One region of the Streptomyces sp. NPDC004065 genome, then DNA from elsewhere that is predicted to be linked to it. Evidence: predicted binding sites of a transcription regulator. Region 1 holds the regulator's gene; the other holds the start of a gene.
What was found. Region 1 encodes HrcA, which represses chaperone genes, less so after heat shock. Its sites were predicted from a motif close to TTNGCACTCNGNNNNNCNGAGTGCNAA; they were not measured.
Positions count from the first base shown of each region.

Region 2: groES (co-chaperone GroES) is a predicted target of HrcA. The motif match lies at 2,298-2,324, and genes of this name have one in related genera.

Region 1 covers NZ_JBJDQT010000039.1:37,585-47,211, forward strand. The annotation lists gene ACI2LW_RS30730 (SpoIIE family protein phosphatase) at 1-1,930, shown strand, start outside; gene hemW (radical SAM family heme chaperone HemW) at 2,296-3,528, shown strand; gene ACI2LW_RS30740 (DUF3097 domain-containing protein) at 4,512-5,321, opposite strand; gene ACI2LW_RS30745 (MBL fold metallo-hydrolase) at 5,354-6,088, opposite strand; gene hrcA (heat-inducible transcriptional repressor HrcA) at 6,237-7,253, shown strand; gene dnaJ (molecular chaperone DnaJ) at 7,254-8,393, shown strand; gene ACI2LW_RS30760 (nitronate monooxygenase) at 8,515-9,603, shown strand; gene ACI2LW_RS30765 (16S rRNA (uracil(1498)-N(3))-methyltransferase) at 9,600-9,627, shown strand, end outside.
Region 2 covers NZ_JBJDQT010000001.1:569,290-578,916, reverse strand. The annotation lists gene ACI2LW_RS02550 (polysaccharide deacetylase family protein) at 1-596, shown strand, start outside; gene ACI2LW_RS02545 (polysaccharide deacetylase family protein) at 725-1,600, shown strand; gene ACI2LW_RS02540 (hypothetical protein) at 1,591-2,172, opposite strand; gene groES (co-chaperone GroES) at 2,471-2,779, shown strand; gene groL (chaperonin GroEL) at 2,899-4,524, shown strand; gene ACI2LW_RS02525 (ATP-binding protein) at 4,671-5,090, opposite strand; gene ACI2LW_RS02520 (contact-dependent growth inhibition system immunity protein) at 5,219-5,887, opposite strand; gene ACI2LW_RS02515 (RNase A-like domain-containing protein) at 5,911-7,176, opposite strand; gene ACI2LW_RS02510 (hypothetical protein) at 7,173-7,430, opposite strand; gene ACI2LW_RS02505 (hypothetical protein) at 7,653-8,429, opposite strand; gene ACI2LW_RS02500 (hypothetical protein) at 8,467-9,540, opposite strand.

The DNA.
Region 1 (9,627 bases):
ACGGGAGACCGCCTCCCGTGCCTCGCACGTGCCCGCGCACGCCTCCGGCGCCTGTCTGCCCCCGGACCCCGGGGCCCCCGAGCCGGCGCAGGCGACCCTGCCCGGCAGCCCCCTCGCGCCCGGCTCGGCCCGCGCCCTGGTGCGCAAGGCGCTGGGGGAGTGGACCGGGTCGGGGCTCGCCGTCACGGACCGGCTGGCCGAGGACGTCCTCGTCGTCGTCAGCGAACTCGTCACCAACGCCGTCGTGCACGCGGGCACCGAGGTGGAGCTGGTCTGCCGGCTGGAGCCGGAAACCGGCGCCTGCGTCGTCGAGGTGTCCGACCACCATCCCTCGCGCGCCCCCCGCGGCCACGGCGGCGAGCCGTCGTACGAGGCGCCGGAGTACGGCCGCGGCCTGCGCCTGGTCGCCGCGCTCTCCGAGGCCTGGGGCATCACCTACCGGACCGGGGCCAAGACGGTGTGGGCCCGGCTGCCCGCCGAGGACGCCGAGGCCGGTGACGGCACGCGGGCGTACGGCGCGGAGCCCGGGCTCGACGTAGCCGAGATCCTCGCCCCGGAGCCGCAGCGCGCCGAGCGGGACCGCGAGTGGCTGGGCCGCGGCGCGCTCTCCTTCCTGGCGGAGGCCTCCGACCTGCTGGCCGGGCAGCTCGACGAGGACCTGGTCGCCGCGCTCACCGGGCAGCTGATCGTGCCCCGGCTGGCCGACTGGTGCGCGGTGTGGCTGGAGGACGAGTCCACGGCCCGCTGGTCCTCCACCGCCTGGGGCGGGACGGACGGCACGGCGGGCTGGAGCGACGGCGGCGGCGCGGCCGGACCGCGGCTCGCCCGGGTCTGGCACGGCAGCGAGAACCGCATCGAGGAGCTGCGCCGGGCGCTGGAGAAGGACCCGCCCCGCCCGTCCGCCGGCCCGCAGGCCGGGCCCGCCGCCTACCCGTGGCCCGGCGAGGCCCTCGGCCCGCGCGCCGCGGAGGGCTCCGCGCTCGCCTACCGCCTGAGCGCCGGCGGCCGGCCGCTCGGCACGCTCGTCATCGGCCGGGCCGGGCTGCCGCGCTTCCCCGACGAGATCACCGGCCTGGTGGAGGACCTCAGCCGCCGTGTCGCCCTCGCCATCGGCGCGGCCCGGCAGTACGCCCGCCAGGCCACCATCAGCGCGGTCCTCCAGCGCGGCCTGCTGCCCGGCGCGGTCGCCGAGATCCCCGGGATGCGCAGCGCGCTCGTGTACGAGCCGCGCGACAAGGGCGGGCCCAGCGGCGACTTCTACGACCTGTTCCCGGCCGGTGACGGCCGCTGGTGCTTCGCCCTGGGCGACGTGCAGGGCAAGGGCCCCGAGGCCGCCGTCGTCATCGGGCTCGCCCGGCCCTGGCTGCGGCTGCTCGCCCGCGAGGGATACGGCGTGGCCGACGTGCTCGACCGGCTGAACCAGCTCCTCCTCGACGACGCCACCGAGGCCGCCGACGCCGCCGCGCGCGTCCTGGTCGCCGCCGGCGGGCGCACCCCCGCCCCCGGCGACGGCCCCCAGACCCGCTTCCTCTCCCTGCTGTACGGCGAACTCGCGCCCTTCGACGGCGGCGTCCGCTGCACCCTGGCCTGCGCCGGGCATCCGCTGCCGCTGGTCCTCGCGCGCACCGGCGAGGTGCACCCGGTCGCCCGGCCGCAGACCCTGCTCGGGGTGATCGAGGACGAGACGTACACCTGCGAGAGCTTCGAGCTGCACGCCGGCGACACCCTGCTGTGCGTCACCGACGGGGTCACCGAGCGGCGCTCGGGCTCCCGCCAGTTCGACGACGGCGACGGGCTCGCCGAGGTGCTCGCCGGATGCACCGGACTCGACGCGGACCTGATAGCCGACCGCATCCGCCACCTGGTGCACGAGTTCGGCGACGGGCCGCCCCAGGACGACCTGGCGCTGCTGGTACTGCAGGCGGAGTGACCGCACGGTCTGCGGTGCCGTACGGCGCGCGGCGGCCGTACGGTGCGACGGCGGTCTGCGGTGCCGTACGGCGCGCGGCGGCCGTACGGTGCGACGGCGGCCGTACGGCTCTCAGCGCGCCGTACGGCCCTCAGCGCGCCGCACGGCCCGCGGTGCCGCCACGGCCGTGGCGACCGCACGGCTCGCAGCGACCCGCGCGCCCGCACGGCGGCGCCCGCGCCGGCCGGCCGCGCGGCTTCCCTGCCGCCTGCCGCCTGCCGCCCCGGTCGTCTGACCGTCCCCGGTCGCCCGGCCGCCTGCCGCAAGCCGCCCGGCCGGACGGCCGTCCGCGCGGGCTCCTGCGCCGGTGCTGGACAATGGAGGGCATGCCTTCCGCACTTCCCGACGGCGAGCCCGTCCCCGACGACGGCGCACTGCCCGCGCAGGCGCTCGCCGGGGCACCCGGGCGGCCCCTCGGGTTCTACCTGCACGTCCCCTACTGCGCGACCCGCTGCGGCTACTGCGACTTCAACACCTACACCGCCACCGAGCTGCGCGGCAGCGGCGGGGTCCTGGCCTCCCGCGACAACTACGCCGCGACGCTCACCGACGAGATCCGCCTCGCCCGCAAGGTCCTCGGCGACGACCCGCGCGAGGTGCGCACCGTGTTCGTCGGCGGCGGTACGCCCACCCTGCTCGCCGCCGACGACCTGGTACGGATGCTGGGGGCGATCCGCGACGAGTTCGGGCTCGCGCCCGACGCGGAGGTCACCACCGAGGCCAACCCGGAGTCGGTCGGCCCGGCCTATCTGGAGACGCTGCGCGAGGGCGGCTTCAACCGGATCTCCTTCGGCATGCAGAGCGCCCGCCGGCACGTTCTGCGGATCCTCGACCGCACCCACACGCCGGGACGCCCCGAGGCGTGTGTGGCCGAGGCCCGCGGGGCCGGGTTCGACCACGTCAACCTGGACCTGATCTACGGCACCCCCGGCGAGTCCGACGACGACTGGCGCGCCTCGCTGGACGCGGCGCTGGGCGCCGGGCCCGACCACGTCTCCGCCTACGCGCTGATCGTCGAGGAGGGCACGCAGCTCGCCCGGCGCATCCGCCGGGGGGAGATCCCCATGACGGACGACGACGTGCACGCCGACCGCTATCTGATCGCCGAGGAGACGCTGTCCGCGGCGGGCCTGGAGTGGTACGAGGTCTCCAACTGGGCGACCTCGGAGGCGGCGCGCTGCCTGCACAACGAGCTGTACTGGCGGGGCGCGGACTGGTGGGGCGCGGGCCCCGGAGCGCACAGCCATGTGGGCGGTGTGCGCTGGTGGAACGTCAAGCACCCGGGGGCGTACGCGGCGGCGCTGGCGGCGGGCCGCTCGCCCGGGGCCGGGCGGGAGGTGCTCACGGAGGAGGACCGCCGGGTGGAACGCGTCCTGCTGGAGCTGCGGCTGCGCGAGGGCGTCCCGCTGGACGTGCTGCGCCCGGCCGGCCTGTCCGCCTCCCGCCGCGCACTCTCCGACGGCCTGCTGGAACAGGAACCGTACGAGAAGGGGCACGCCGTACTGACCCTGCGCGGCCGGCTGCTGGCGGACGCGGTGGTACGGGACCTGGTCGACTGACCCGGCGCCCCGGCGCCCCGGCGCCCCGGCGCCCCGGCGCCCCGGCACTCGGCGAGGGCCGGGTCGGCGACCCTTCACCGGCGGCCCGCAGCGCGGCGGGGCGGCACCCCGCGTAGCCCGGCGTCGCCGGCAGGGCGGGCCCCCGCGGCCCGGAGAGTGCGGCGGGGCGGGCCCCCGCGCCGCCCGGAGTCTGGCGGGACGATCCTCGTTGCCTGCAGTGCGGCGGGGCGGGCCCTGTGGCCCGGCGTTGCAGTGGGGCGGGCTGTCTGTGGCCCGGTGTCCGGTGGGGCGGACCTCCGTGCACCGCAGCCGCGGCAGGACGGCCCCTCGCGGCCCGGAGTCCGGTGGGGCGACCCCCGCCGCCCGCAGCGCGGCGGGGCGGGCCCCCGTGGCCCCGAGTCGCAGCGGGGCGCGCCTCTGGCGGCCCGGCGTCGCGGCAGGGCGGGCCCCGCGACCCGGAGTGCGGCGGGGCGGGCCCTGTGGTCCGGCGTTGCAGTGGCGCGGGCTGCCTGTGGCCCGGAGTGCGGTGGGGCGGCACCCCGCGTAGCCCGGCGTCGCGGCAGGGCGGGCCCCGTGGCCCGGAGCTGCGGTCGGGCGGGCCCCCGCGCCGCCCGGAGCCCGGTGGGGCGACCCCCTCCGCCGCCGCGCGGCGGGGCGGGCGGCCGTGGCCCGGAGTTGCAGTGGGGCGGGCTGCCTGTGGCCCGGAGTCCGGTGGGGCGGGCCCCGCGTGGTCCGGAGTGCGGCAGGGTGGGCCCCCGCGCGGCCCCGCGTCGCGGCAGGGCGGACCCCCGCCGCCCGCAGCGTGGTGGGGCGGAACCCCCGTGGCCCGGAGCGGCGGGGCGGAACCCTTGGGCCCCCGAGCGGTGGGCCTGGGGGCCCCAGGGCCCGAACGGGCCCCCGGCCCGCCCTGTGCCGTCGCCGGCCCGAACGGGCCCCCGGCCCGCCCTGTGCCGTCGCCGGCCCGAACGGGCCCCCGGCCCGCCCTACGGCGCCGTCGGCGCCGTCACGAAGTCGATCAGTTCCTCCACGCGTCCCAGCAGCTCCGGCTCCAGGTCCTTGTACGAGCGCACCCGGGACAGGATGCGCTGCCAGGCCGCGCCGGTGTTCTCCGGCCAGCCCAGGGCCCGGCACACGCCCGTCTTCCAGTCCTGGCCGCGCGGGACGCGGGGCCAGGCCGCGATGCCGAGCGCCGACGGCTTCACGGCCTCCCACACGTCGATGTACGGGTGGCCGACCACCAGGGCGTGCTCGCTGGTGACCGACTCGGCGATGCGCCACTCCTTGGTGCCCGGGACCAGGTGGTCCACCAGGACGCCGAGGCGGGCGTCCGGGCCCGGGGCGAACTCCGCGACGATCGACGGCAGGCCGTCCACGCCCTCCAGGTACTCCACCACCACGCCCTCGACGCGAAGGTCGTCGCCCCACACCTTCTCGACGAGCTCGGCGTCGTGCCGGCCCTCCACGTAGATGCGCCCGGCGCGGGCCACCCGTGCGCGCGCGCCGGAGACGGCCACCGACCCGGACGCCGTACGGGTGGGACGCGCCGGACCCGCCGGCGGCCTGACCAGGGTCACCGCCCTGCCCTCCAGCAGGAAGCCGCGCGGCTGGAGCGGGAACACCCGGTGCTTGCCGAAGCGGTCCTCCAGGGTCACCGTGCCCGCCTCGCAGCGGATCACCGCCCCGCAGAAACCGGTGCCCGGCTCCTCGACCACGAGCCCGGGCTCCGCCGCCACCTCCGGCACGGGCTGCCGCTTCTTCCAGGGCGGGGTCAGGTCCGGTGAGTACTGCCGCATTCGGGTGACGATAAGCAGAACGCCGCGCGCGATCAGTCCGACACGCCGCAGCGGGCCGCCAGCGTGTCGCGTTGCGCACGGACGAAGGCCGCGTCGACCACCGCTCCGTGACCGGGGACGTACAGCGCGTCCTCGCCGCCCAGCGCCAGCAGCCGGTCCAGCGCGGCCGGCCACCGGGACGGCACCGCGTCCGGGCCCGCCTGGGGCTCGCCGGACTCCTCCACCAGGTCGCCGCAGAACACCACGGCCGGCTCGCCCGGCACCACCACCGCGAGGTCGTGCGCGGTGTGGCCGGGGCCCGCGTTCACCAGCAGCACCTCCCGGCCGCCGCCCAGAGCGATCCCCAGCACGTCGTGCACCTCACGTCCGGCACGGCGGGGCAGGGCCGCCACCGCCTCGTCCGCCGCCCGGGGGTCCAGTCCGTGGCGCACCGCGTCCGCGCGCAGTTCCGCCCGCCCCCGCTCGTCGCCGAGCACGGCGGACATCCCCTCGGCGGCGTGGATCCGCGCGTCCACGAACTCTCCCGCACCGAGGACGTGGTCGAAGTGGGGGTGGGTGAGCGCGAGAAGTGTCACACGGTCACCGGTGAGCGCCCGCGCCCGCGCACGCAACCGCGCGCCCTCCGCACGGTGCGACCCCGCGTCCACGAACAGCGCCCGGTCCGCCCCGAGGACCAGCCCCACCGTGCAGTCCCACACCGGCAGCCGGACCCGGCCGGCCCCGTGCGCCAGCCGCTCCCAGCCCAGCTCTTCCCAAGTCACCGTCATACCGGGACGCTAAACGGTGACCGGACCGTGGCGGGACCGGCCTTGCCCGGTGCGTACCCGACCGCCGTACACTGGGCGCGACAGAGCTGGCACTCGAATGCGCCGAGTGCCAGGCCGGAGCCGAGGGACCACTCTGGAGGTGCGCGCGATGCTCAGCGAGCGAAGGCTTCAGGTGCTGCGCGCCATCGTCCAGGACTACGTCGGCACCGAGGAGCCGGTGGGCTCCAAGGCCCTCACCGAGCGGCACAACCTGGGCGTCTCCCCGGCCACCGTCCGCAACGACATGGCGGCCCTCGAGGAGGAGGGCTACATCGCCCAGCCGCACACCAGCGCGGGCCGTATCCCCACCGACAAGGGCTACCGGCTGTTCGTCGACAAGCTCGCCGGGGTCAAGCCGATGACCGCGCCGGAGCGCCGGGCCATCCAGAACTTCCTCGACGGCGCGGTCGACCTGGACGACGTGGTGGCCCGCACGGTCAGGCTGCTGGCCCAGCTGACCCGGCAGGTCGCCGTGGTGCAGTACCCCTCGCTGACCCGTTCCACCGTGCGGCACGTGGAGCTGCTGTCGCTGGCGCCCGCCCGCGTGATGCTCGTGCTGATCACGGACACCGGCCGGGTCGAGCAGCGGATGGTCGACTGCCCGGCCCCGTTCGGCGAGAACTCGCTCGCGGATCTGCGGGCGCGGCTGAACAGCCGGATCGCCGGCCGCCGCTTCGCGGACGTGCCGACGCTGGTGGAGGATCTGCCCGAGGCCTTCGACGCGGAGGACCGCGGCACGGTCTCGGCGGTGCTGTCCACCCTGCTGGAGACCCTGGTGGAGGAGAACGAGGAGCGGCTGATGATCGGCGGCACCGCCAATCTCACCCGCTTCGGGCACGACTTCCCGCTCACCATCCGGCCCGTGCTGGAGGCGCTGGAGGAGCAGGTCGTGCTGCTGAAGCTGCTCGGCGAGACGCAGGATCCGGGCATGACCGTGCGCATCGGTCACGAGAACGCCCACGAAGGACTCAACTCCACGTCCATCGTGTCGGTGGGCTACGGTTCGGGCGGCGAGGCAGTGGCCAAGCTCGGCGTGGTCGGACCGACCCGCATGGATTACCCGGGAACGATGGGAGCGGTACGCGCAGTGGCACGGTACGTCGGACAGATCCTGGCGGAGTCGTAAGTGGCCACGGATTACTACGCCGTTCTCGGCGTGCGCCGCGACGCGTCGCAGGATGAGATCAAGAAGGCCTTCCGGCGGCTCGCCCGCGAGCTGCACCCGGACGTCAACCCCGATCCCAAGACGCAGGAGCGGTTCAAGGAGATCAACGCCGCCTACGAGGTGTTGTCGGACCCGCAGAAGAAGCAGGTCTACGACCTCGGCGGCGACCCGCTGTCGCAGGCCGGCGGCGGCGCCGGCGCGGGCGGCTTCGGGGCCGGGGCGTTCGGCAACTTCTCCGACATCATGGACGCCTTCTTCGGCACGGCCTCCCAGCGCGGCCCGCGTTCGCGCACGCGCCGGGGCCAGGACGCCATGATCCGGCTCGAGGTCGAGCTGGACGAGGCGGCCTTCGGCACGACGAAGGACATCCAGGTCGACACGGCCGTCGTCTGCAACACCTGCAACGGCGAGGGCGCGGCGCCCGGCACCAGCGCCCAGACGTGCGACATGTGCCGCGGCCGCGGTGAGGTCTCCCAGGTCACCCGGTCCTTCCTGGGCCAGGTCATGACCTCCCGCCCCTGCCCGCAGTGCCAGGGCTTCGGCACGGTGGTGCCCACCCCGTGCCCCGAGTGCGCCGGCGACGGCCGTATCCGCGCCCGCCGCACGCTGACCGTGAAGATCCCGGCCGGTGTCGACAACGGCACCCGCATCCAGCTCGCGGGCGAGGGCGAGGTCGGCCCCGGCGGCGGCCCGGCCGGCGACCTGTACGTGGAGATCCACGAGCTGCCGCACGCGACGTTCCAGCGGCGCGGCGACGACCTGCACTGCACGGTCACCATCCCGATGACGGCGGCGGCCCTCGGCACCAAGGTGCCGCTGGAGACCCTGGACGGCCTGGAGGAGGTCGACATCCGCCCGGGCACCCAGTCCGGCCAGTCGATCCCGCTGCACGGCCGGGGAGTGACCCACCTGCGCGGCGGCGGCCGGGGCGACCTCGTCGTCCACGTCGAGGTGCAGACCCCGACCAAGCTGGACCCGGAGCAGGAGAGGCTGCTGCGCGAGCTGGCCAAGCTGCGCGGCGAGGAGCGCCCCCAGGGGCAGTTCCAGCCCGGGCAGCAGGGACTGTTCTCGCGGCTGAAGGACGCGTTCAACGGCCGCTGAGCGGCCGCCCGGCGGCGCCGGGAGGCGGGCCGCGCGGGCCGTGGCCGCCCCCGGCCCGGCCCGCCCCCGCCCGGGGCCGGGCCGGTTCGGACAGGTCCGGCGGACGTGACACCATGCCGTCATGTCCTCCGCAGTGACCGATCTCCTCCAGCACCCGATCGTGCAGGCCCCGATGGCGGGCGGCGCCTGCGGGCCCCAGCTCGCCGCCGCGGTGTCCGACGCCGGCGGGCTGGGCTTCCTCGCCGCCGGTTACAAGACCGCCGACGGCATGTACCAGGAGATCAAGCAGCTGCGCGGACTGACCGGCCGCCCCTTCGGCGTCAACGTGTTCGTGCCGCAGCCGGAGTACGCCGAGTCCGGCAGCGTCGACCTGTACGCCCAGCAGCTCGCCGGCGAGGCCGGCTGGTACGACACCGAGCTCGGCGACCCCGAGCACGGCCGCGACGACGGCTACGACGCCAAGCTCGCCGTCCTCGTCGAGGACCCGGTCCCGCTGGTCTCCTTCCACTTCGGCGTCCCCACCCGTGACGTCGTCGACTCGCTGCACCGCGTCGGCACCTTCGTCTGGGTCACCGCGACCACCGCCGAGGAGGCGCTCGCCGTGGAGCGCTCCGGCGCCGACGCGGTGATCGCCCAGGGCCTGGAGGCCGGCGGCCACCAGGGCAGCCACCGCGACTCGCCGGACGGCCCCTGCGGCGGCACCGGCCTGCTCTCCCTCGTCGCGCAGGTCCGCGAGACGGTGCCGCTCCCGGTCGTCGCCGCCGGCGGCATCATGCGCGGCAGCCAGATCGCCGCCGTGCTCGCCGCCGGCGCGAGCGCCGCCCAGCTGGGCACCGCCTTCCTCGCCACCCCCGAGTCCGGCGCGCACGCCCTGCACAAGCAGGCCCTGACCGACCCGCTGTTCTCCCACACCGAGCTGACCCGGGCCTTCTCCGGACGGCCGGCCCGCGGCCTGGTCAACCGGTTCATGCGCGAGCACGGCCCGTACGCGCCCGCCGCCTACCCCGAGGTGCACCACCTCACCGCGCCGCTGCGCAAGGCCGCGGCGAAGACCGGTGACCCGCAGGGCATGGCGCTGTGGGCGGGCCAGGGCCACCGGATGGCCCGGGCACTGCCCGCCGCCCAGCTCGTGGAGGTCCTGGCCGCGGAACTCGACGCGGCCACGGCGGCGCTGTCCGCCGGCCGCCCGGCGGGAGGCGGTCCGCGATGACGGCACCGGTGTTCGTGGTCGGGC
Region 2 (9,627 bases), on a different contig from region 1:
ACTGGAACCTGCCCCCCGTCTTCACCACCGTCCCCACCAGGGACAAGGTCGTCTTCCTCACCATCGACGACGGCGCGGAGAAGGACCCCGCGTTCCTGCGCATGATGAGCGACCTGAAGATCCCGTACACCGCCTTCCTCAGCAACTACCTGGTGGAGGACGACTACGGCTACTTCCGCAGGATGCAGTCCTCGGGCATCACCCTCAACAACCACACCCTGCACCACCCCTACCTGCCGGGCCTGTCCTACGACGAGCAGCGGCACGAGATCTGCGACATGCAGGACGTGATGGAGCGGCAGTTCGGCAGGCGCCCGAGGCTCTTCCGGCCGCCCTACGGCAACTACAACCAGGACACCCTGCGCGCCGCCAAGTCCTGCGGCATCGCCTACGCGCCGATCTGGAACGAGGAGGTCTTCGTCGACCACTGGGAGTACCGCGAGGACGACCAGCGGATGCGCCGCGGCGACATCGTCCTCACCCACTTCCGGGGCCCCCACGAGTGGAACGGCACGATGGTCGACGACATGCGGCGGTTCCTGGACACGGTCACGGCGAAGGGATTCGCGGTCGCCCGGCTGGAGGACTACCTGTGAGGCGAGGTGTGCGGCTCCGGCCCGGACCCCTGCTCCGGCCCGGACCCCTGCTCCGGCCCGGACCCCTGCTCCGGCCCGGACCCCTGCTCCGGCCCGGACCCCGGCACCCACTCCGCCCGGGGTCCCGGCTGCGGCGCACGGCCGCGGGGCTGCTCGCGGCCGCGCTGCTGACCGGGTGCGCGCAGTCCGTGGACCCCATCGAGCGGCTGGGCCGGAAGGCGGCCCAGGGGGTGCGTTCGCAGCGCCCGGCCGCCGAACAGCCGTACCGCCGCTGGGGTCTGGCCGCCCCGCTGCCCCCACCGCCGCGCCCGCCGGCCCGTCCCCCCGGCCGCCCCCAGGCGCGCCCGCTCGCTCTCCCCGCCGGCGCCGCGTCCTCCGCCGGTACCGCGTCCTCCGCCGGTACCGCGTCCCCCGCCGCGCCCCCGGTCGTGGACCACGTGGACACCACCGACAAGGTCGTCTTCCTCACCTACGACGACGGCGCCGAGCAGGACCCGCGGTTCGTCGACATGGTCCGTGAACTGCGGCTGCCGGTCAGCATGTTCCTCACGGACGGCGTGGCCGGGCCGGGATACGGGCACTTCGCGCGGCTGCTGTCGGTCGGCGCCGACCTGCAGAACCACACCCTCGACCACCCCGCGCTGCGCGGCCTGCCCTACGCCGGCCAGCGCGCCGAGATCTGCGGGCAGCGGGACAAGCTCCACTCACGCTTCGGCGTCCGCCCCCGCCTCTTCCGCCCGCCCTACGCCGCGTACGACGGGACCACCCTGCGTGCCGCGGCCGACTGCGGGGTCGCGGCGGTCGTCCTGTGGCGCGCCTCGACCACGGAGGGCGGACTGCACTTCACCCGCGGCCCCCGCCGCCTGCGCCCCGGCGACATCCTGCTGGTCGCCTCGGACGACGACGACCTCGACGGCCCCACCCTGCACGAGCGCACGGTACGGCTGCTGCACCGTATCCAGGAGCGCGGCCTGACCGTGGGCCGGCTGGCGGACTACCTCTGAGGCGGCCACGAGGCCACCTCCGCGGCGCCCCGCGAGACGCTCCCGGAGGCGTACGGCGAGGCGCCCCGCGAAACGCTCCCGGAGGCGTACCGCGCGGCATACCGCGAGACACTCCCCGAAACGTCCCCCAAAGCGCCCCCCGAAACGTCCCCCAAAACGTCCCCCGAAACGTCCCCCAAAACGTCCCCCGAGGCGTCCACCAGCCGGTCGGCCGGAGGGGTGGACGGGGAGCGGGAGCGGTCGCGCGCGTCGTGCCAGACCCCCAGCGCGGCGCAGGCGACGACGACCGCCAGGGCCAACTGCAGCGCGCCGGTGAGCCGGTTGCCGCCCCGCACCAGCAGTACCCCGGCCACCGCGGCCGCCACCGCGAAGCCGACACAGCACAGCGCGGGCACCCGGTCGACGGCCGGCGCCCCGTCCGCCGTACCGCCGGGCAGGTCCAGCCGGCCGAGCCCGCGCAGGGCCAGCACGATGAGCACCAGCAGCGCGGCCGTCGCATCCGCCACCAGCACGAGCAGGAGGACACAGCCACCGGTGAGGGCGCCGTCCGCGGCGGTGGAGCGTGAGTGCATGAACGTACGGTCGTACTAAACGCGTGGGTACGGAAGGGGTGCGGCGCGCCGAAACTCCCGACGGCCCCCGCACCCCGGACTCCCGGCGGCTTATGGCGGTCCGAGGCCGACGCGCCGGGGGGCAATTGGCACTCCGCTTGACCGAGTGCTAACCGCGGTCATAGTCTCGGCTCTGGCACTCCCCTTGGGAGAGTGCCAACAAAGCGACGGGCAGGTCCGGCACCCGCGACGACGGATCGACCTGGTCGCCACCTCAGACAGTTAACCCCGTGAGATCTCCGAAGGGGGAGGTCGGATCGTGACGACCGCCAGCTCCAAGGTTGCCATCAAGCCGCTCGAGGACCGCATCGTGGTCCAGCCGCTGGACGCCGAGCAGACCACGGCCTCGGGCCTGGTCATCCCGGACACCGCCAAGGAGAAGCCCCAGGAGGGCGTCGTCCTGGCCGTGGGCCCGGGCCGCTTCGAGGACGGCAACCGCCTTCCGCTCGACGTCAAGGTCGGCGACGTCGTGCTCTACAGCAAGTACGGCGGCACCGAGGTGAAGTACAACAACGAGGAGTACCTCGTGCTCTCGGCTCGCGACGTGCTCGCGATCATCGAGAAGTAATCACCTCAGCGTTTCCGCTGTGAGCTGCGCCCCTGGCCCCCGCGACCGATAAGAAGCCGGGCGCCCGGGGCGCAGTGCCGTTTTCACCCAGATCTTTTTCCGAGAGGGCTCCCGCTGCCATGGCGAAGATCCTGAAGTTCGACGAGGACGCCCGTCGCGCCCTCGAGCGCGGCGTCAACAAGCTTGCCGACACGGTGAAGGTGACGATCGGCCCCAAGGGCCGCAACGTCGTCATCGACAAGAAGTTCGGCGCCCCGACCATCACCAACGACGGCGTCACCATCGCCCGCGAGGTCGAGATCGAGGACCCGTACGAGAACCTCGGCGCGCAGCTGGTGAAGGAGGTGGCGACCAAGACCAACGACATCGCGGGTGACGGCACCACCACCGCGACCGTGCTGGCCCAGGCGCTGGTGCGCGAGGGCCTGCGGAACGTCGCCGCCGGCGCCTCCCCGGCCGCCCTGAAGAAGGGCATCGACGCCGCGGTCAAGGCCGTCTCCGACGACCTGCACGCCTCGGCCCGCCCGATCGACGAGAAGTCCGACATCGCCGCCGTGGCCGCGCTGTCCGCGCAGGACCAGCAGGTCGGCGAGCTCATCGCCGAGGCGATGGACAAGGTCGGCAAGGACGGCGTCATCACCGTCGAGGAGTCCAACACCTTCGGCCTGGAGCTGGACTTCACCGAGGGCATGGCCTTCGACAAGGGCTACCTGTCGCCGTACTTCGTCACGGACCAGGAGCGCATGGAGGCCGTCCTCGATGACCCGTACATCCTGATCCACCAGGGCAAGATCTCCGCGATCGCGGACCTGCTCCCGCTGCTCGAGAAGATCATCCAGGCGAACTCCTCGAAGCCGCTGCTGATCATCGCCGAGGACGTCGAGGGCGAGGCCCTGTCGACCCTGGTCGTGAACAAGATCCGCGGCACCTTCAACGCCACCGCCGTGAAGGCCCCCGGCTTCGGCGACCGCCGCAAGGCGATGCTGCAGGACATGGCGACCCTCACCGGCGCCACCGTCGTCTCCGAGGAGGTCGGCCTCAAGCTCGACCAGGTCGGCCTGGACGTCCTCGGCTCCGCCCGCCGTGTCACCGTCACCAAGGACGACACCACGATCGTCGACGGCGCCGGCAAGAAGGAGGACGTGGCGGCCCGCGTCGCCCAGATCAAGGCCGAGATCGAGTCCACCGACTCCGACTGGGACCGCGAGAAGCTCCAGGAGCGCCTCGCGAAGCTGGCCGGCGGCGTGTGCGTGATCAAGGTCGGCGCCGCCACGGAGGTGGAGCTGAAGGAGAAGAAGCACCGCCTGGAGGACGCCATCTCCGCGACCCGCGCCGCGGTCGAGGAGGGCATCGTCTCCGGTGGTGGCTCCGCGCTGGTCCACGCCGTCAAGGTCCTCGAGGACAACCTCGGCAAGACCGGCGACGAGGCCACCGGTGTCGCGGTCGTCCGCCGCGCCGCCGTCGAGCCGCTGCGCTGGATCGCCGAGAACGCCGGCCTTGAGGGCTACGTCATCGTCTCCAAGGTCGCCGAGCTCGAGAAGGGCAGCGGCTACAACGCCGCCACCGGCGAGTACGCCGACCTGATCAAGGCCGGCGTCATCGACCCGGTCAAGGTGACCCGTTCCGCGCTGGAGAACGCCGCCTCCATCGCCTCCCTCCTGCTGACGACCGAGACCCTGGTCGTCGAGAAGAAGGAAGAGGAAGAGCCGGCCGCCGCGGGCCACGGCCACGGCCACGCCCACTGAGCGTGCGCTGAGCTGAGCCACGGTGCCCAGTCCCCTGCGGGGGCTGGGCATCCGGCGTTGTACGGCGGGTCTGTCTCTGCCTGACGGGTTCGTCGCCGGGTGCGGCTCCGTCGTGCCGTACGCATGCCGTGGCGGGGGTCACGCCGTCACGGGCCCGCCCGCGTCCCGCACCCGGTGGGTACGACGGCCCAGACGGTCTTGCCAGGAGCGCCGGCGCGGGACGTCACGCCCCACTCCTTGGCGAGGGCCGCGACCAGGACGAGCCCCCTTCCGCCGTTCCCGTCGGCTGCGGCGTCCTGTGTCACGGGCAGCCGCTCACCGCGCATGTCGCTCACCTCCACCCGCACCTGCCCGTCGTCCTCGCTCAGTCGCAGCTCGGCATCCCGCCCGGGGACCCGTCCGTGGGTGACGGCGTTCGCCGCCAGCTCCGCGACGACCAGCTCGACGGCGTCGTGCGCCGGTGTGCCGTAGGGCCAGCCCCAGACGTCCAACTGGTGGGAGGCGAGACGCCTCGCGAGCCGGGCGCCGCGGGGGGTGGCGGTGAAGCGGAGGGTGAAGGTGGTCATGGGACCTGAGCGTTCCGCTCCCGAGGCTGCCCTGACCAGGGGGGACGGCCCTACGGTCGGCGGCTGTGGGGGCGGGGGGCCGCCTTGTGGGGCCTGTCGGGGAACTGGGGTGCCTCACCCGCCCGCCGTCACGACTCGGCGCGGTGCCGGTGCATGATGATGTTCCGGATGTCGATGAGCCACTGGCGCAGCGAGACGCCCGCAGGCGCGGGCTCGCTGAGGCCTAGTGCGGCTGCCGCCTCGCGGAGCTCGTCCTCTGACGGGTTCAGAGCCAGGAATTCCGTGATGTCGGACGCGGCTCGCCTCACGTCCTCGACCGGTTCGCCGGAAAGGTAGTCATCCAGGGCCTCGGCATGAGACTGGTACTCGACTTCCAGGCTGTCCTGGTAGAAGTACGCTCCGAGCAGGTGGGCCAGTGCCGGAAACCGCTCTCGCCATTCCCACGCGATCGCAGGGCGCACCGAGGGGCGGGGAGCCGCCGGAGAGGCGAGGAAGCGCTCCAGATGGTGCAGGACGACGCGAAGGCAGTCCTCCACGCCGACGCCCTGGGGTGGCGCAATGTGCGGGAGCAGATCGACATCGTCCGCGATCTCTTCGCTGAAGAGTCCAAGTGCCAGAAGGTCCTTGATCTCCCGCGCTGCTTCGGCCGCACGTTCCGGTGCGTAGGCAGCTGCCCGGAGATATGCGCTCAGGGCTGTACCGGCCGCCTCCAACGTGTCGTCGAAGGCGTGACCGGGCTGTTCGTACGCCCGAAGGAGGTGACGTAGTTCGTGAAAGCGGTCATCCACCGGTGTCATCGTCGCTGTCGGCCTGTCTGGTTCTAGGGGACGGGATAGGAGGTGAGGACGCGGTAGCCCATCTCGGCCGATGGGTCGCGCTTGAGGATGACTCTGGCACCCTTCACCCACTCCGGTGGGGCTCCCTGCACGAAGTTCGCACGAGACAGGCTCAGGCCGGTGTGATCGTCGAAGTGGGCTTCCAGCTCGAGCTTGCGGCTCTTGTTCTTGGCGAGCCACGCCTCGATCTCCTTCTGCCGTCTGAGCACCACGCCGTCGGTGGCCCTCTGCGCGGACGCCTCGTCCACGTACCGCGATACTGTGTCCCTCTCCGGCTCCGCTCGCAGCCGCGCACGCAGATCCCGGGTGGTCACCTCCACGTGCTTGGCCAGGGTGTGGGATCCGTTCTTCCCCTCGTCGCCGGCGACGTCAACCCGGTACTTCGGCTTGACCGCACCCTTGCGTTTGCTGCGCGGCCAGGCGTTCGGCTCGCCGTCGCCCTTCATGAGCAGGCCGAGGTCGTCCGCCGACGCCGTCACACCGCCCGGCAGGGCCAACTCGGGGGAGAGGCCGGGCAGCCGGACGCCGCCCAGGAGTTCGGTCCAGCCGCCTGCCCTGCTCGCGGCCCTGACGGCAGCGCCTCCGCCGCCGAAGGCGCCGCCCAGGAGCGCGCCGTAAACCCCCGCCTCGCGGGCCTCGTCGAGGCTGAGGCCCTTCTGCTCGCCCAGGGCGATGGACATGGGCTGGGCGACGGCGAGGTCGACGGTGACGGATTCGATGCCCGCGAGGGCAGCGGTGGCCAGGGTGGTGCCCGCGATGGAGGCGACCTCGGCGGAGACGGTGATGCCCAGGCCCGCGGCGAGTTCGGTGACGGTCCCCGCGGCGGCGAGGGCCGCACCCTCCGACAGGCCCGCGGTGAAGACGGCCAGGAGGGTGCCGCCGACGAGGGTGGCGCCGACGATTTCCAGTTCGTGCTCGATCTTCTTCTTCGCGCCGTGCACGGCGTCCGCGTACGCGTCCAGCGCCTTGGCCATGTCGCGGGCGCCGTCCGACAGGTCCTTCAGCCAGCCGTGCTTGTCGTAGTAGTAGCGGCGCCAGAACGGGTCGTCGAAGGCGGCGATGGCCTCGCCCTTGTTGTGCTCGATCAAGGAGCGGGCGGCCTTGTTGGCGGCAGAGGTGACGTCGTCGACGTCGTCGGCGAAGTCCCGCCACGCCTTCGCGGCGTCCCGCAGCCCGTCGACGTCGGCCGCGGGCCACCACATGCCCGTCAGGTCCTGGACGACCTTGCGGGCCTTGTCGGCGACGCTCACTTGTCGTGGCCCGTGGTGTCGTGGGGGACGTCGATTCTGCTGAACATGGCGCGGATCAGCTGCTCGTTGTCGATGTGGCCGTCGGCCATGTCGACCATCGCCGTGTGAATGCTGGCCAGTCCGTCGGTGAGGATCTTGGCGGACTTCTCGATGCGCTTGACCAGTGGGCCGTAGGTCTCGTGGAACTTGGTGCCCTGTTCGTCGTCCCCCCAGGGCGCGCCGGCCGCGGACAGACCGGTCTTCAGCTTGGTCAAAGCGTGTGCGAGCGCGACGCTCTCATGGCCGAAATGCGGTGCTGTTCTCTTGATGTCAGCGATCTTGATGTCGAGTATCTCGCCGTTGTCGCCCATGACTTGGTCTCCGCCCCCTCCATCGGCTGCCCGGACCGTTCGACTCTAACCCGGCTGCGTCGGGCACAAGTTCGATCACTGCAAAGGCGGAGCAAAGGCTGTTGGAGGGGTGTGGGTGCGGCTCGGTCACGCGGACAGCCGGCGCACCCTGTTGTAGTCCGTCACCTCGTACACATCGATCCGCAGCAGGTCGCGGACGTGGCCCGGGACGCGCTCGACGGCCTTCACGGACGAGGACGGCACGACGAGCGCGTACCGTATCCGGGCGTCCTGGCTCGTCATACGGCGCAGCAGCTGCCCGTAGGCGATGTCGGCGTCGATGCCCTTCTCGCTGGTGCGGCCCTTGGTCTCGCAGATCAGCCGCTCCTCGCCGCGCACCGCTTCGAGGTCGGTCCAGCGGTCCGTGGGCTCGACCGGCGTCCAGCCCCGGCCGAGCAGCCAGGCGCGGAAGGTGTCGGTGACCCGGTCCTCGTCGCTGTCCCGGGCCAGGATCTTCCGCAGGACGGCCAGGTCGGCCTCCTCGTTGCGGCGCAGCCGCCCGCGTCCGTCCGCGTCCAGGTCGGCGGGCCGGACCACGACCAGCCGCAGCCCGTGAGCGGGGATCTCGGTCTCACGGCGCGCGTCGTACAGGGCCCGCTGCTCGCCCCGGTGGACACCGCTGACGGTGAGCCGGTCCGGCTTGTCGAAGTGCGGCACCGGCTGGTCGTGCTGAAGCTCCCGGTACTCGACCACGAGCTGGTGACCGGGCCAGTACGCGTCGACCGGCAGCCTGACCCGGCGGCCCCCGGCCCCAGGATCCCCGAGCAGCCAGTCGAACCTGTGCTGCGGCAGGGCCGTTTCGCCGAGGATCTGATTGCACAGGCCGATGACATACGTCTCGTCGCTGTCGTCTCTCGCTCCCATGGCGCGCATCCTGTCAGGGACCACTGACAGCGGGGAGTCATGCAGGCACCGGAGGCCGTGGCGTGGGTGATGTGCGCCGACTGTCCTCGACCGGTGCTGAGTTGAGGCAGTGGCGGCACAGCGTCTCGTCGCCGACCGGCCGGAAGAGGGTCGCCTGGACGTGGTCGCCCTCGCATTCGCGGAGGGGGGCGAGCCGGGCGGAGAGGCCGGGGTGTTCCGGCAGGGCGTACGGAGGCGCGTTTCGCGGTGGCGGCGAGGTGGGCGCGGGCGGCACCGGCGGTACCTCGCCGAGCAGGTAGCGCAGGAGGCCGCCGGGGCGTCGGACGCGGGTGTCGCCGTCGGGGAGGTTGCGCAGGATGTGGGCGCGGATCGCGGCGGGCGGATGCCCGGCGGTGAGCCAGCGGGCGGTGAGGGCCGTCAGCTCGGCGTGCATCGCGCGGGGGATGGTGCGCAGGGCCGGGTCGAGGTCGGGGTAGGAGGCGGCGAGGGCGCGGGCCTCTTCGAGGCGGGAGTTCGGGGGATCGAGCCTTCCGTCCTCCCTGCCGTCCGCGCGGCCCTCGCGGTCTACCTGGGCTTGCGCGGCTTCCGGGGCTGGCGAGGCGTGCGCGGCTTCGGGGGCTTCGGCGGGTGCGGGGGCATCGGATGCGTCCTCGGGGGGTTTGGGGGGTTGGTTGTGGGTGTTCCCGTGGGTGTCGCCGTAGGGAAGACCGTCGGTGAGCCGACCGGTCCGCTCACCGACCACCGGATGCAGCCTACTCGGTGCGACCTGCGGTGACAGGGGCATCTGAGCGAGGAGCTTGGCGGCTTCGGCGGGGCTCAACGGCACGTTGGAGACGAGCTGTTGGGTGACCCAGTGACCGCCCGGGCCCTGGACGCGCCTCTCGTGCACGAAACCCTCGTCCTTGAGCTGGCGCTTGGCGCGGGTGAAGGCGGTGGCGCCGATGTTGGCTCGTTCGGCGGTTCGGGAGAGGGATTCGCGTGCGCCTTGAGGGAGGGAGAGTTGCCAGGTCAGGAGGCGGACCGCGTCCGAGGAGAGGCGCGGGTGCCGGATGATGTCGTGCGAGAACTGGGTGTAGGCGCGCGGGGGCGCGATACAGTGCCGGTAAATCACGGTGGAATCAGTGCCTTCCACTGGTGGTTCAGGCCCTCGCGAACGGTTGCAGCCGTTGCGGGGGCCGAGTTTTTTTGTGTGCTGTCG